Regions from separate parts of the Paenibacillus sp. YAE3 genome, predicted to be linked through region 3. Evidence: riboswitches for the same ligand, from Rfam matches in the RefSeq annotation. Region 3 holds a riboswitch; each other region holds the start of a gene.
What was found. Region 3 has a riboswitch for cyclic di-AMP ahead of AC27KL_RS15945 (APC family permease). Riboswitches for the same ligand answer to the same signal wherever they lie in the genome.
Positions count from the first base shown of each region.

Region 1: it holds a riboswitch for cyclic di-AMP, as region 3 does, so the genes downstream of both, AC27KL_RS26975 (resuscitation-promoting factor) here and AC27KL_RS15945 (APC family permease) in region 3, are expected to answer to the same signal.
Region 2: it holds a riboswitch for cyclic di-AMP, as region 3 does, so the genes downstream of both, AC27KL_RS10945 (alpha/beta fold hydrolase) here and AC27KL_RS15945 (APC family permease) in region 3, are expected to answer to the same signal.

Region 1 covers NZ_BAAIYF010000022.1:11,103-16,565, forward strand. Annotated here, with positions in the region: gene AC27KL_RS26965 (HD domain-containing protein) at 1-989, shown strand, start outside; gene AC27KL_RS26970 (TatD family hydrolase) at 1,057-1,827, shown strand; cyclic di-AMP (ydaO/yuaA leader) riboswitch at 2,042-2,265, shown strand; gene AC27KL_RS26975 (resuscitation-promoting factor) at 2,536-3,714, shown strand; gene rnmV (ribonuclease M5) at 3,868-4,416, shown strand; gene rsmA (16S rRNA (adenine(1518)-N(6)/adenine(1519)-N(6))-dimethyltransferase RsmA) at 4,418-5,302, shown strand; gene yabG (sporulation peptidase YabG) at 5,434-5,463, shown strand, end outside.
Region 2 covers NZ_BAAIYF010000004.1:489,991-495,453, reverse strand. Annotated here, with positions in the region: gene AC27KL_RS10950 (AcpB/EbpR/MafR family transcriptional regulator) at 1-879, opposite strand, end outside; gene AC27KL_RS10945 (alpha/beta fold hydrolase) at 953-1,777, opposite strand; cyclic di-AMP (ydaO/yuaA leader) riboswitch at 1,951-2,111, opposite strand; cyclic di-AMP (ydaO/yuaA leader) riboswitch at 2,184-2,385, opposite strand; gene AC27KL_RS10940 (helix-turn-helix transcriptional regulator) at 2,749-3,333, shown strand; gene AC27KL_RS10935 (helix-turn-helix transcriptional regulator) at 3,335-5,463, opposite strand, start outside.
Region 3 covers NZ_BAAIYF010000007.1:299,979-305,441, forward strand. Annotated here, with positions in the region: partial or broken gene AC27KL_RS15940 (beta-galactosidase) at 1-493, shown strand, start outside; gene AC27KL_RS15945 (APC family permease) at 655-2,478, opposite strand; cyclic di-AMP (ydaO/yuaA leader) riboswitch at 2,618-2,780, opposite strand; gene AC27KL_RS15950 (cardiolipin synthase) at 2,970-4,496, opposite strand; gene AC27KL_RS15955 (winged helix-turn-helix transcriptional regulator) at 4,750-5,109, opposite strand; gene AC27KL_RS15960 (NAD(P)H-dependent oxidoreductase) at 5,244-5,463, shown strand, end outside.

The DNA.
Region 1 (5,463 bases), on a different contig from region 3:
ATGACCTGGGACACGGACCCTTTTCCCACTCGATCGAAGAGGCGTTCCGGATGGACCATGAGGATTGGACCCGCCGCATTATTCTCGGGGATACCGAAGTAAACGCGATTTTGACCGAGGTGGCCGAAGACTTTCCCGCCAAGGTCGCATCGGTTATCGCCAAGGATTACGAGCACCCGATCGTGGTCAATCTGGTGTCGAGTCCGCTGGACGCCGACCGGATGGACTATTTGCTGCGGGATGCTTATTACACGGGCGTCAATTACGGAACGATCGACATCGACCGGATCCTGCGCATGCTTCGTCCGTACCAGGGAAGAATCGTCGTGAAGGAATCGGGGATGCATGCGGTGGAAGATTACTTGATGTCCCGGTACCAGATGTATTGGCAGGTTTATTTCCATCCGGTGACGCGCAGTTCGGAAATCATTTTGCGGCAGATCTTCCGGCGCGCGAAGGAGCTATACCGGGATAACTACGTTTTTGGCTTCATGATTGAGCCGCTTCCAGGGCTTTTCGAAGACCGGCTGACCGTCCAGGATTATTTGAAACTCGACGAAGCGCTCATCCAAACCGTGTTTTCGCTATGGACGAACGAAAAAGACGCCGTGCTGAGCGAGCTTTGCAGCCGTTTTATGCATCGCAGGCTGTATAAATATGTGGAAGTGGAATCGGTGGATCTGGAAATGATCGAAGAGATCCGCCGCGATTTTGAGCGGGTCGGCCTGAATCCCGAATACGATCTTGAGATTGATTTTCCGACCGATCTTCCGTACGATGTATTTCGGCCGGGAGACGAATCCAGCCAAAAGCAGATTCTGCTGCTCGACCGGGACGAACGCCTGCGGGAAATATCGGAGGTGTCGGATATTGTCCGCTCCATCAGCGGCATTCACCGCGGGAAATATCACTTATATTATCCGGGGGCGAAAATGAAAGACGTTATTTCTTCCCTATCCGACCCGGTTTCCCGCATTTTCAAGCGATAACGACAGCGTGATTCACGGATTTGCCCCATATTAATCTATGCTTTATGACACGAAGGGAGTTCCAGACATGAATTTATTCGACACGCATACGCATTTGGACGCGCCGCAGTTCGACGAGGACCGCGAAGAAACCATTCGCCGCGCCGTGGAAAACGGCGTCAGCCGGATGATCAACGTCGGTTTTAACCGCGAAACGATTCCGTCCACGATGAAGCTTGCGGAAACGCATGATTTTATATACGCCGCCGTCGGCTGGCATCCTCAGGATGCGATCACGATGAAGGAAGGGGATCTCGAATGGATTGCATCTTTATGCAGCCATGAAAAAGTCGTGGCCATCGGCGAAATCGGGCTCGATTATTATTGGGATACCTCCCCGAAAGACGTGCAGCACCGGGTTTTGCGCCAGCAAATCGGGTTGGCCCGGGAGCTCGGCATGCCGATCGTGATCCATAACCGGGATGCGCACGAGGATATCGTGAAAATCCTGCGGGAGGAAAAGGCCAGCGAGGTCGGAGGCGTCATGCACTCCTACTCCGGCAGCTGGGAAACGGCCAAGTTATGCCTGAACATGGGGTTCCATCTATCCTTCGGAGGGCCGATTACGTTCAAAAACGCCAGACAGCCCAAGGAAGTGCTTGCGCAGGTTCCGATGGACCGTTTGCTGATCGAAACCGACTCTCCGTACCTGACGCCGCACCCATTCCGGGGCAAGCGAAATGAGTCTGCCAACGTTCGTTTGGTAGCCGAGGCCGCTGCCCAGATTAAGGGGGTCGAGGTGGAGGAAATTGCCCGAATCACCACCCAAAATGCACTGGAACGATTTGGAATTAAGTGAAAACGGGAGAAAAACAGCTGAAAAAACGAGCATGAACGAAGCATTAAAGAATTTTAACCAAAAAAACCATGAATATTACAAATTTTTAACCATATATTCAAATAAACGTTGTTGATTCCCGCTTTACAACATGCATCAAAACAGGATATCATCTTTTCAGTGAACTTGGGCTGCTGTAAGCCGCTTCCTTTTTCGGCATCGCGGCAGCCTCCGTGAACCAATCTCGCTGAGTCTTTCGGTCTCGAAAGAGCGGGGGAACCAATACATAGAGCGCGACGGTCCTTTTAAACCGGTCCGGGCTCGGGATGTATTTGATTTCTTTTCAGGGTCTCAGGGGTGAATTCGGCGCGGTCCGCCATGAGCGGGCTGGCGTTGATCGGGCGGCTCTCTTTCGCCCAAACCCGACAGCTAACCCCGTAAGCGACATAAAGAGAGGGTTTCGTGCATTTACTTTTCCGTCATTCTGACATCCAGGGAAGCCACGAAGGAGACCTCATAAGCTCTTAGCTGGCTTCTTTTGTTTTTGAATAATGGAGAAGGCGTCGTCATACTGTTGTAAAACGGGAGGCGACAAATCATGAAAAAAAGATAGGTTCATGGTGCAAGAACGCATGCTCCTTATGTGTTCTTGTAAAAAATCGAGTATAGCCCGCGTCAAATCATTCATGCGTAACTCTAATGGCGAGGCTATGAAGGAGGATCGAGAAGGTGGGCATTTTCCATCAAGAAGAGACCCATGATTCAAAAATCTCCAGCATGTCTTACGCATTGCGATGGAAGCATGAGAATTTGCGCCAAATCTCTACTGCAGCTATCGTTACGATCGCGGTCACCATCATGATTTTGCTGCTGGTCAACTCATCCACGCGCAAACAGGTGTACCTGGTGGTAGACGGTCAGGTCAAAAAGATTCAGACTCACAAATCCGTTTTACAAGAAATGCTGGATGAGCAGGCAATCAGCCTCAAACCGGAAGATCAAGTCTCCATGCCGCTGAGCGGTTCGCTCCAGAATGGTGACAAAGTGGTGATCGACCGCGCTGCTCCCGTTCAATTGACGGTGGACGGGACAACGAAAAAGTTGTATACCACCAAAGACACGGTTGGCGACGTATTGAAGGAGTTCGGCGTATCGCTCAAAGAACACGATAAAGTCACTCCGGCTCTGACCGAGCGGGTGACGGGCCAAACGGATATCCGTATCGTGCGCGTCAACAAACAAGTCGTGGACCGCCATGAAAATTTGCCTTTCCGCGTCATTAAGACGGCGGATCCCAGCCTGACGGTCGGAGATAACCGCGTCATTCAGCAGGGAAAGCCCGGCGTGATGGTGCAGCACATCGAAAAGGTATATCATGACGGCCAAATGGTATCCATGCGCATGGTGGGCAAGGAAGTGCAGGCAAAAACGCTGGATAAAATCATCGCCGTGGGCACGAAGAAAAAACCGGCTCCGCCTGTCGTCGTTCAAACAGCGGCCGTTAAATCTTCTTCCACCGCCAAATCTTCATCAGCCGCCAAAACGAAAAAAACCGTAAGCAGCAATAACCGCGTAAGCAAAGCCGGTGTTGATTTCTCATATAAAAAAATGATTCATGTCTCGATGACGGCTTATTCTGCCGGCGAACCCGGAATCGGTACTCGTACCGCGACGGGAACGCGGGTCACGGAAGGCCGCACCATCGCCGTGGATCCGAACGTGATTCCGCTCGGCTGGTGGGTGTACATCGAAGGCATCGGCTTCCGCCGTGCCGAAGACACGGGCGGCGCCATTAAGGGCAATAAGATCGACCTCTACTATGACTCCGTGAAGCGCGCCAACAACTTCGGCCGCAAATCCGGGATGAAAGTATACGTCATCGGCCCCGTGAAGCCGCAATTGAATTAATTTCGTTTTACAATGTCATTCTAATGTTATAGTATTATGATCATGAAAATGTCATGCTAAAGAAGAGGAGCATTCCTCTTCTTTTTGTTGTTTGGATGTCCGAAAACTTACGACGCATGAACGGACGAGCTTTAGGAAAGGGAGAAGCAGGTCATGATCAAGGAAGTCATAGTCGTGGAAGGACGGGACGATACCGTGGCCGTGAAGCGGGCGGTGGAAGCCGACACGATCGAAACCGGCGGTTCGGCGATCAACGGCCGCGTACTGAAGCGGATTGCCTTGGCCCAGGAACGCAGGGGAGTCATTGTATTGACGGACCCGGACCATGCCGGGGAGCGGATTCGAAAAATTATCGCGAGCAAGGTTCCCGGATGCAAGCATGCCTTTATTCCGGAGTCGGAAGCGACGCGGAAAGGGGACATCGGCGTGGAGAACGCTTCGCAGGAAGCGATCCGTAAGGCCCTCTCCCGCGTGCATACGTCCTACGAAGGCGCGGAAAGCCTGATCGATATGGAGGATCTGATGGCTGCTGGGCTTCTGGTGCACCCGGACGCGGCCCGCAGACGCATGGTGATGGGTAACCTGCTAGGCATAGGGTATTGCAACGGCAAGCAGTTCCATAAGCGGCTGGCCGTTTTTCAGATTACGCGCGAGGAATTTGCGGAGGCGTTAGCCCAATTGGAACAGGAAGGGGAAGGTTGACATGCAGCGAATGGACGATATCGCCTCGCCAAGGCGGACGAAGGAAATCATCCAGCGTCACGGTTTTTCGTTTAAAAAAAGCCTGGGGCAAAATTTTCTGATCGATCAAAATATTTTAGGCAAAATCGTGGAGGCGGCGGGGCTGGATGCCTCCAAGGGAGCTTTGGAGATCGGGCCGGGGATCGGAGCCCTTACCGAAAAGCTGGCCCAGGAAGCGGGCGCCGTCACGGCCGTCGAAATCGACCAGCGGCTTATTCCGATACTCCAGGAGGTATTAGAACCGTATCCGCATGTGCGCATTCATCATGGCGACGTGCTGAAGACGGATCTTGGCGCCCTCTTTCGGGAGGATTTCGCGAATGTATCCAAAGTCAGCGTCGTTGCCAACTTGCCTTATTACGTGACGACCCCGATTTTGATGAAACTGCTGGAAGAGCGGCTGCCGCTGGAGAATATCGTGGTCATGATCCAAAAAGAGGTGGCCGAACGCATGGCTGCTTCGCCCGGCACGAAGGACTACGGCAGTCTGAGCATCGCCGTGCAGTATTACAGCGAGCCTGAACTGGTCTGCATCGTGCCGAAAACGGTATTCATTCCGCAGCCGAACGTCGAGTCGGCCGTCATTCGCCTCAAGGTGCGCGAGCAGCCTCCGGTCGAGGTGGACGACGAAAATTTCTTTTTTCAGGTGGTACACGCTTCGTTTGCCCAACGCCGCAAAACGATCGCCAACAATCTCAAGACGAGATTTTTTCCTAAAGAGGGCCGGGAGCGCCTCGAGGAGCTGCTTCACGCTGCAGGGATCGAACCTTCCCGCCGCGGCGAAACCCTCAGCCTGCAGGAATATGCGACGCTTTGCAACGTATTGCTCCGGGCCGGAGTACGGTGATGAAGACGTTTCGCTCACCGCATCAAGTTTGGGGCGGGCAGGGCGTAAGGTCTCGTCCTACGCTTATTTTGGCAAAAGGGAAGAACCATTGGGGAGATTCGCCCATACCATGGGGTAGGGGTGATGTTGTGATGAATGTAGGAGACCTGGTCGTCCGCAAA
Region 2 (5,463 bases), on a different contig from region 3:
CATCCGGCTTTCTGCATCGTCTTCCTGCTCCGAAGCAAGGGCCCTTCCCCCGAATACAGGGAACCCGTCCTTGCCGTGATACTGGCTCAAGCTGAACATCGACTGCAAAAAATAAACCTCTTCGCGGGGCAACACGACGCCGTACGCCGCAGCCAGCTTTTCCGACATCTTCAGGACCGGCCCGAAAAACGGATGGCGTTCCCATGCGTAGCTTCCGCTTTTAAGCGCAACCCGGTGCCCCTGCTTGACCCTTTCGAGCACGATCGCGATCAGGAACGACAAACTCCGTTTTGCGTTCAAAAAATAAATCATTCCGTTTTCCCGCTCGATCTCGGCCACCCAGCCGTCCAGACGCGCGTAATCGGCATTCGAAAAAGGCCATCCGGTATAAGGATAAGCCTCGGTGAACAGCTTCCATAAAAAATAGCGGACATGGATTTCGTTTCCTTTCAGCGCCGGCGCCGAATACGTGATCCGCAGCTGAAACGGGCGCAGTTCGTCCCGGTTTAGCTGGATGATCCATTTTTTGAACGAAGAAAAGCTCATATACAGCTCTTCCGCTACCTCCTCGGCGGAGGTGTTGCCGTCATGCATGAACAAACGCTGCATCAGGCGGAAATACGGCGTTTCCCGAAGCAGCGGTTCCAAAACTTCCTGAATGCTTGTCCCATGCCGGTCCCGGCGGAACATGATGCCCTTCCCCCTGGATACCTCGATCTGCATGGACGGGGGCAGCAGGGGGATGGCGGACTCGACGATCTTACGGACGGATTTGTCCGATACGCCCATCTCGCTTTCCACCTCTGCGAACGTAAACCACCGTTCTTCCCGGTCCAGCAGCTTCAGCAGCGATTTCAGCTGCCTGTATTCCTTATTCATGTCATCACCTTTGCCGGATGCTTTCCGCCGAACCTAGCGGCACATCCCTCATTGTTGCCGGCGGAAGCCGTTTTCAGCCCGAATGCTGCTGCTCCATCCGGAAAAGCTTTTGGTCGATCAAAAAATTGAGCAGAATGCGGTTAAATTCCCGCGGCTGGCACAAATGGCTCGGATAAATCGCGTCCTCGATCACCGCTTTCTGGGCGCAGGCGAACCGCTCCACCGCCTTGTTCATCTGGTTGACGAACCATTCGCTCTGCCTGCCGGCCACGCATAACACCGGCATCCGCAGCCGGGACAACACCGGATCGATATCCGCCTTAAGCAGCGCCATCCGTTGTTTGATCGACTCGGTCGGCCGTTTATGAAACAGCTCGTTCCTTAAAATGCTGTAGGCCGGAATCCACCTGTGATACGTTACGCGCAGCGACCGGAGAAAAAACTCGGCGGGAAGATAATAGGAAATCCAGCTGCAGGCCTCCAGCAGCTTCCAGATGCCGTTTTTCGTGCCGAAAGGGCCGCACGGCCCGTAAAAATAACTATCCACCAGCACAAGCGCGTTGACGCGGTCCGAATAGGTTTCCGCGAATTTTTGCACCAGCAGGCTGCCGCTCGAGCAGCCGACCAGCGTCACCTTCGGCAAGCCGAGCTTATCCAGCAGCTCTTTCAGGTCCCTGCACTGGGTGTCGACGATTTCCTCGACTTCCACATTCAATTTACCCGAATTGCCGTAACCTCTCAAATCGAGGACGATGACCTTCGCCCTTTTGCTGAAATATTCCACTTGAGGCTCAAAACTATGATGAGATGAAAGATGTCCGTGAATAAAGACGATCGGCACCCCGCTGCCATGCGTCTCGTAATATAGCGACGTTCCATTCACTTGTATGTTAGGCAACTTCCTTCTCCTCCCGCTATGCATGGTCTGTCGATGTGTTTTTTTATATGTGGGTCGAACCTTCGTTAACCTCGGCAAAATGCTCATGTCAAAAAAAGAAGCACGGAAAGAGGAACCCTCTTTCCATGCTTCTTCAGGCAAGGCAAAATAAACCTTGCTTGGCATGTATAAAAGCAGCCTCTCTTCTCACGCTTACGAGGTTAGCTGTCGGATTCGGACCAAGAGTAGCCCTACTCGAATGCGATTTCAAGATTCACCCCATGTGACGAACGGTTGGTTGTCACGGCCGGTTCCCCCGTTTTCCGCCGGAACGGAAATTCAGCGATCATAGACATTCATGTTATTTTTTCGCACAGAAAAACACAGAGCGGATACCCTGTGCTCGTTGACAACTCACAGTTTCACTCCTCTCTCCTAGCGACGCTTACGAGGTTAGCTGTCGGATTCGGGCCGTGAGAGCTGCCCTACGGACGGAAAGCTGATCCAAGACAGCCTCTTCATCCGATTCACCCCAAGCAGCCGGCTATATCCATGGAGACTCGGAATGCATGCCGGTGCCGATGTGGTTCCCCCGCTTTTCGCGATTGAAAATTCAGCGTAATCCATTCATGAACCAAAGATTTTTCATAATGAGTTGAATATACGCCTGAGCCGACGAACTGTAAAGGTTGGTTACAATAGAATTCATGGCCTTTTTTATAGCTTTTGCCGGTTTCCGGCCCCTGATCCTGCCCAATCATTCATTTACAACCGATAGCTTCCGTTTCCTTGATTTATACATCGTTCATCTTGTTATAACCAAGCGCTCTTCCGAGATCGATACAGAACTTGGCGGGAAAAATGAATACCCCCCCATCAGCCATATAAGAACTCCTTCGTACCAATCAGAACTATTCAAAGCCTTTGAACCGCTGCTACGATAATGGTGTCATAAGGCATCTTCATTCCATGGATCGCAGGGAGGTGAATGATTGAACAACAATAAAAGAGGACATCACGGATTTATCCATGAGGTCGCAAAGAACCGTTATCTGTATCTGCTTGCGCTTCCCGGCATGCTGTTCCTGCTTGTCTTTGCGTATACGCCGATGCTGGGACATTTGCTTGCCTTTCAGAATTACCGGCTTTCAGACGGTCTATTGGGAAGTCAATGGGTAGGATGGAGAAACTTCGAGTTTTTCTTTTCAACCAATGACTGGCTGCGCGTCACATGGAACACCGTATTTTTGAATGGGCTGTTTCTGGTGTTCGGTCGATACCACATTCACGATCCAAGACTATCCGTCGAAAGCATCGCCGACCACATCGAGTTGTCCGCCAAATATTCCCGTCAATTGTTTCTCGACCATTACGGAATGTCGCTGTCCAATTATATTTTGAATATGCGGATCGAAAAGGTAAAGGAATTGCTCACGGAGACCGACATGAGCGTTGCCGAAATCGCGCAGCAAGCCGGGTTTCAGACGAAAAGCCATTTTTTTACCGCCTTCAAAAAAGCGACCGGCATGACGCCGGCCCAATATCGTTGCCGACAGATGGACGAGGCGAGCGGTTGATTCAGATCGCCGATTCCACGTATTCATCCGGCTTGATGCCTTCGTACCGCACGAAAGCACGTTTGAAGGAATAGACGTTTTCGTAACCTACCCGGCGGGCGATATCGTCCATCCCGAATGTTTTCTCCCGCAGCAGCTCCTTGGCCGTTTCCATCCGGAGCCGGCATAAATAGTCGTAGAAGTTGATGCCGGACACTTCCTTGAAGATTTTGGAGACATGGGATACCGACATGCCGCATCTTTCCGCCAGCTGCTTCAGCGAAATGTCGGCGCTGGTGTAGTTCTGGTTCACGAATTGAAGCAGCTCGCTGCCGACGGCAAGCGAAGGCGAGGTATTGGCATAACGTTTCCGTTCGCAAATTAACGTGCCGACCTCAAAAACGTAGCTCCACATCCCGCCGATGTCCCCCGCTCCCGCCCGGCTCGCGAATTGCTTGGCGTATAGGCACGTGTCCAGGTTCAGCTCATGCAGCACCCTCAGCATCGTTTCCATCAACAAGGATACCAGCTTGGTTTCGCTCGGTTCGGGCAGCCGCCGCTTTTTGTTTTCCTCGCTGATTTCGTGCAAGATTTGCATCGTCGTATCCAGGTTGCCGATTTTCAGGTTATTGATCAGTTGAACCTCCCAATCGGTCGGATAATAATAATCGACGCCTGGCTGAATCTCCTCCTTCTGCACCGGGAGATGCTCCCTCGCGAAGAGGGTATACTGCAGGCTTTCGTTGGCCGCATAATACGATTTGCTGATGCCGACCAGCCCTTTTTCCGCCGTGCCGCATAAAACGTCCGGCTGAAAGCCGCAGGCCAGCCCGATCTCGCCCGCGATTTCGGCCGCGATGCTCTCCAGCTCCCCTTCGCTGCCAAGCGGCTCGACAGAAGAAAGAATGAGCGCTTTGTCCGCATTGGTCACCTCAAACAGCTCGTACGCGAGCCGGTGACGGCTCATCGCCTGTTCCACGATCACGATCGTCATCATTTCGATTTTCCGGATCCGTTCCATGTCGGACAAATCGCGGAGTGCATGGAAACTGATCAGCAGCGTGCAATAAAACATGTCGTCGGTATAACCGATGCCGAATTTTTTCAGCCCGTTCACCTGCTGATCATCCGTAAAATACCCTTTCAGCAGGCGCAGAAACAGGTTCGATCTCGCGGCGCTTTCGTAATCCTGCATCGATTGCTGGAGGTTTTTGTTTTCGAGCAGCAGCCGGTCGAACGATTTTTCGATATAGCTGTATTCCGAGCCGGAAATTGGGGCGCCGCCCTTCCCGTCTTCCATCCGGACCGCCGCAGACAGCTTGTTCAGCAGGGCGCCGAGCGGGCGGTAGCTGACCTTGGCCAGCAAAAAGGCCATGCAGGCGCCGAGGACGACGGAAATCGCGATCGCAAGCAGCGAGCCGACAAGATTGTTGATGCCGATCACGCTGCTGTCGGTATAGGTAATCGTGTACCGCAAATCGCCGGCCTTGGACGGCAGCTCAAACGCATAACGGCCCGAATCGGCCTGAAGGTCTCCAGGCGCGCTGCGCGTTTGGCGGTAAATCAAGGCGCCATGCGACGACATGACGATCTCCTTGGATTCGATCCCGGCAAAACGATGCATATAACCGGAAAAGTAAGCGCTGTCAATAAAAAGGACCAAAACCGCGCGCGGATGGTTGACGACCTCCAGGCTTTGCAGCACCGGAATGACCCGCTTGCCGCTGCCCCATAATTTCATGTCCACAGGCGGCATGATCTTGAAATACTGCTGCTCGGCCAACGCGGCCTGAAGCTTCCGCTCCGTTTGCCCGTCGAATGCGGCGACCCCCTGAAAAAAGCGGTCTTCCGGATAAATGCCCCATGGCGTCAAAACCTGGCCTTTTTCGGGGAACACGACCATGCCGAAGGAGAGGATGCCAAGCGAATTGATATCGTTATCGAGACTTTTGCGGATCTCCAGCATCTTGAACAAGTCGAATTCCTGATCGTATACGTTCGTATTTTGCATCAGCTTTTTCACCCAGGCTTCGTTGCCCAGCATTTTGCCCATGTTTTTCAGCTCGTTCAGCTTATTGTCGACGAGATCCGCGATCCGGCTGGCATCCGCCGCCTGTTTTTGGCGCTGCTGTTGTTTTTCCTCCATCATGT
Region 3 (5,463 bases):
GAGTCGCACGGCAAACTTCGCCACCGCGGTCTGGTCAGCGGCGCGTACGAACGCGTGCTCCGGACGGGCATGCACCGCCGTGTTTGAAGTTGCGGAAGCCACAAGCGTGGGCACCCTATCCGGCGGCCCTTCCCCGGGCTTGTCTTTCCTCACCGAGGTTAATCGCGGCAAAGGCAAGCTCGTGCTGCTCGGCTCCATGCCGGCGGGTGATGACGGCGACGAGATGCTGGAACGAATGCTGATTCACTACGGGAACGAAGCAAACGTCACGCGGCGGGCGGACACGACAAACGGCACGATCGTGGCGCCGCGCGTATCGGAGACGGAGGAATTGTGGGTGATCGTGAACATGAACGGAGAAGGCGGCAGCGTGACGCTTCCGCACGAAGGAAAGGACAAAATCAGCGGCGCGATCGTATCGGCCGGCAAGCTTGAAGTCGGTCCGTACGAATACCGCGTCATCTCTTTTCCTGCAGCCGGCTCCATGCAATAAACGAAGGACAGCGTATCCTGCAAGGGAACCCAGCGTAGATCTTATTTCCGCCTTGAAGCCGACCGATCATGGTTCGTACGAGGCATATTTGTATCCGATAAGTTCATCGAAATGTGCAAGAACCCGGCCGTCCAGACGACGACCGGGTTCTTCAGGCCCATTTATTTTTTCAGATGGTACGGCACCGTCGTTACGATAACGTCTTTGCGATACAGCAAATACGTGCGAATCATCAAACTCGTTTGGTTGTGCAGCAGATTTTGCCAGCTCCGCTTCGGTATGAACTGGGGAATGACGACCGTTACCTGATAATGGGACTCGCTGGCCTTTCGATGAACCATATCGATGAATTTGCTCAGCGGATGTATGATGCTCCGGTAAGGGGAAGGCAACGTCACCAGCCGGACGTCCGGCCGCCACTTCTTCCATTTTTCTTCGAAGCGAATTTCCTCTTCCTTTTCAAAAGGGATGTATACGGCAATGATCTGGTCCGCCGATAAGGATTGCGCATAATTCAACGAATGTTCGACCACGTGCGTGATGCCGGACACCGGAAGGATGACGACGTTTCCTTCGATCGGAACCGCCGGTTCGCAGGTCGACAAGCGAAGCTGCTCGCCTACCGCTTCGTAATGCTTCTTGATTCTGTGGAACAAATAAACGATCAAAGGCAAGAATATTAACACCGGCCATATTTGCGGGAACTTGGTCACGAAAAACATGACCGATACGGTGAAGCTGATGAGCGCGCCGATCGCATTGATGATAAGTTTCGTTACCCAGCCTGCGGGTTTTTCCCGCACCCATTTCGCGATCATCCCCGTCTGCGACAACGTAAAAGGAATAAAAACGCCTACCGCATACAGCGGAATCAAATGCTCCGTTTGCCCGTGGAAGGCAATAATCAGCACGATCGACAGCAGCCCAAGAAAGATGATGCCGTTGGAATATCCGAGGCGGTCTCCCCTTACCGTAAACATTCTGGGAATGAACCGGTCTTTGGCAAGATTCACCGCCAGCAGCGGAAAAGCGGAATACCCCGTATTCGCCGCCAAGATCAAGATCAACGCAGTGGTTCCTTGAATGATAAAATACATGAAATTGCGCCCGAAGGTTTCCTTGGCGATTTGCGATACGACCGTTTCCTGCGCATTCGGGGAGATCCCCAAATAATAAGCCATGAACACGATGCCCGAGAAAAGCAGGGCCAGCAGAATGCCCATGGCCATTAACGTTTTGGCTGCATTTTTAGGGGCCGGATCTTTGAAATTCGGTATCGCGTTGGATATCGCCTCGACGCCGGTCAGCGCCGAGCTGCCCGATGCAAAAGCTTTTAGCAGCAGAAACAAGCTGATCCCTGCCACCGGCGTGCCGACTGGCGTATGCAGGTTAGGCGCAACCTGGCCGGTCGCGATATGGTACAGCCCGACGCCGATCAAAATAAACATCGCCAGCGCGAATAAGTACACCGGATACGCCAAGATGGAAGCCGACTCGGTGACGCCTCTCAGATTCAGGAGCGTAATGAGGATAACAAACGTGACTGCGATCGCCACCGTATGCTCATGCAGCACGGGAAATGCCGACGTGATGGCGTCCGTTCCCGCCGAGACGCTCACCGCCACGGTCAAAATGTAATCGACCAACAGCGAGCCGCCGGCCACCAATCCAGGATATATCCCCAAATTTTGCTTGGATACGACGTATGCTCCCCCGCCATGCGGATAAGCGAAAATGATTTGGCGATACGACAGAATCAACGCCGATAATAAAATAAGGACACCGATTCCTATCGGAATCGAATACCAGAAAGCCGATGCGCCGACCGTGATCAGCACCAGCAGGATTTGCTCGGGACCGTAGGCGACGGAGGATAACGCGTCCGAGGAAAGTATCGCAAGTGCCTTCTTTTTGTTGAGCTTTTGTTCTCCCAATTCCGCAGATTTCAGAGGACGTCCAATGAGGAGCCTTTTTAACGCTGCCATCGTGTCATTCACCGCCACTGTTCAAGTTGAAGTTCCATGAAAGTATCCTTATTGTTTCCCCTTTTGGCCCAATTGGGCACACCAAAAAAAGCCACAGGAAAGTTGGGCTTTCCCGCGGCTTTCAAAAGCGCACGACAAATCCTTCTTTCATAACGCCTACGAGGTTAGCTGACGGATTCGGGATTGAAAGTATCCCTACACTCGACCTGCGAACATAATCAAGTGATTCACCCCTGGGACGAAGTTCCCTTCCTCCCGTTGGTTCCCCCGCTTCTGGATACAGAATTAAGCGATCAAGGAAAATGACAATTCAGGGTCACAAGTTCATTTACGAATGAAATCATACTCCCGTTGGATACTTACTGTAAAGAGGCCAAGAATCATATTGTAGCGCGAAAACGGGCAAATTGAATCCATGGCATCGCTTGCAACGGCTGCATCCTGTTTTTTTCAGGCCGTAGCCATGGTTCACGCCTGTTTTCGGCCGATGCTTAGAGCAGCGGCGAAATAAGCCTCATCAGCGATTCTGAAATGCGTTTCAGAATGCCTCGTTTCTGGAAGGAGTCCCAAGCGATGCGGACGGAGTCCTTGAAATCCTGCTCAAAATCGCGTTTGATGTCCAGCACGGTTTCGGATTCGTAAAGCACCGCGGCAAGCTCGTAATTCAGCTCAAAGCTGCGGATATCCATGTTGGCCGTACCGATCGATGCGATTTCGTCATCCACCAGCACGATTTTGGCATGAATAAAGCCGTCTTTGTAATGGTATATAGAGGCTCCCGCCTTAAGGAGGGGCGTAAAGTAGGATTGGGATGCCTGGTCGCTGATCACGCTGTCGCTTTTCCCCGGGTACAAAATGCGTACATCGATGCCTGCCGCCGCGGACAATCGCAGCAATGTTAATGTTTCCTGATCCGGTATAAAATATGGCGTGGCGATCCAAATCGATTTTTTTGCCGATGCCATGATGGCCAACAGCGCGTTGCGTATGCTTGTATCTTCCGAGCTTGGGCCGCTGGCCACGATCTGAACGGCCCCATTCGCCGGGACCCCCTGATCCGGAAAATACGACCTGTTCATGTAAGCGTCCCAAGAGTAATGGTTTTGGCCGCTGGTTGCGTACAGCCAGTCTTCCAGGAAAATGGCCTGCAGTTTATAGAGCGCCTTTCCTTCGATTTTCAAGTGGCTGTCGCGCCAGACCGGAAATTTTTTGGAACGGCCGAGATATTCGTCGCCGACGTTCAGCCCGCCGGTAAAGCCGACCACGCCGTCAACGATGACGATTTTGCGGTGGTTACGGTAATTGACCGTTTCAAGAAGCCAAGGCGAAAAAATGGGATCAAACTCGACGACCTCGATGCCGGCATCTTTCATCGGCTGCAAAAAGCGTTTACGCAACCCGTTGCTGCCCAATCCGTCAAAAAGAAAACGAACGATCACGCCCGATTCGGCTTTGCGGATCAGCGCGTCCCGAATGGCGGTGCCGATGCGGTCCGAACGATAAATATAATACTGGATATGGATATGGTGCGCGGCCTTTTCGATGGCTTGCAAAATTTCCGAAAAGGTTTCGTCGCCGTTGGTCAACAGCTTTGTTTCGGTTTCCGTTGCTGCCGGGCCGCCGCCGAACCTTTCAATGACCTTGATGACATATTCCGACCTCTCACTTAACAACGACAATGGGGCCAAATTCAAACGCCTGCCCGCCAAAATCTCCCGGAACAGCTTTCTCTGTTCTTCCGCCCGGTGCAGATGTTTTTTCCGTCTCCAGCGGCTTCTGCCAAAAAGCAAATACAACAGCACCCCTACCGCCGGAAGAAATGCCAGGATCAAAAACCATGCCAGCGTGCTTTGCGGCGAACGGTTTTCCATAAAAATGATGAAGCCGATGCCTATAATGGAAAGCGGCCATAAAATGCCGATCAGCGTCGACAGGCGGATCACGGACCTGTTCATGACAAAAAGGCCGATCAGCACCAGGACTACGACGATCACGATTTGAAAAACGCGGTTTTTCATATGTAGTAAAATCCACCTATTCTCCGATGTATAATTGGGGTCCGACTAAAGTGTACGTTCTCATCCTGCTCCTCTCCGCGAAAAAATAAGGACATGCTGCTCTCTCAAAAAAATCAAAATCCTGCTGATACACCCTTAAGGTACTGCTTATGCCATTTTAAATACTGCATGACGGTATGTCTATACATGCTGGTTAAGCTGCTTGCTTTCCCCCTGAATCATCAAAAAAACGGACAAGCAATCTTGTTGAACGCTAGTCCGTTTCCGTTTGTTCATTGTTCCCCTTATGGAGCTGTTTTCGCTGGACATGGGCCAATCCCCATTGATGCAAGGCTTCCAAAATCGGAGACAGGCTTTTGCCGTATTCCGTGATGGAGTACTCCACTTTCGGCGGTATTTGCGGATAAACGACCCGTTTAACGATCTCTTCCTCCTCCAATTCGCGCAGATGGAGCGTAAGCATCCTTTGCGTGATATCGGGCAGCAATCTTCTTAGCTCATTGAACCGCAACGGTTGGCCCTGAAGCAAATGATAGAGGATCATCGGCTTCCATTTGCCGACGATCGAATCCAAGGCCACGACGAATTGGCATTGGGCAGGGTTCTTTGGCATACGTTCGCCTCCTTTTCAGTACCTTTTTTGATACTATACCACATTATTGTGCCTACTTACCATAAGTAAGTATATATTATATGATCAGCATTGGAAGTGAAATTTCATTTAATAACAGAAGGGAAGTTTGAACCATGGCAACCGTATTGTACATCACAGCGCACCCCCTGCATCCCGAAGAGTCGTATAGCCTCGCGGTGGGCGCGGAATTTATTGAAGCATACCGTAAAGCAAATCCGGCAGATGAAGTCGTTCATTTGGATCTGTATAAAGAAAACATTCCGCAGATCGATGCCGATGTTTTAAGGGGGTGGGAAAAGCTTCGGTCGGGTTCGTCATTCGATCAGTTGTCCG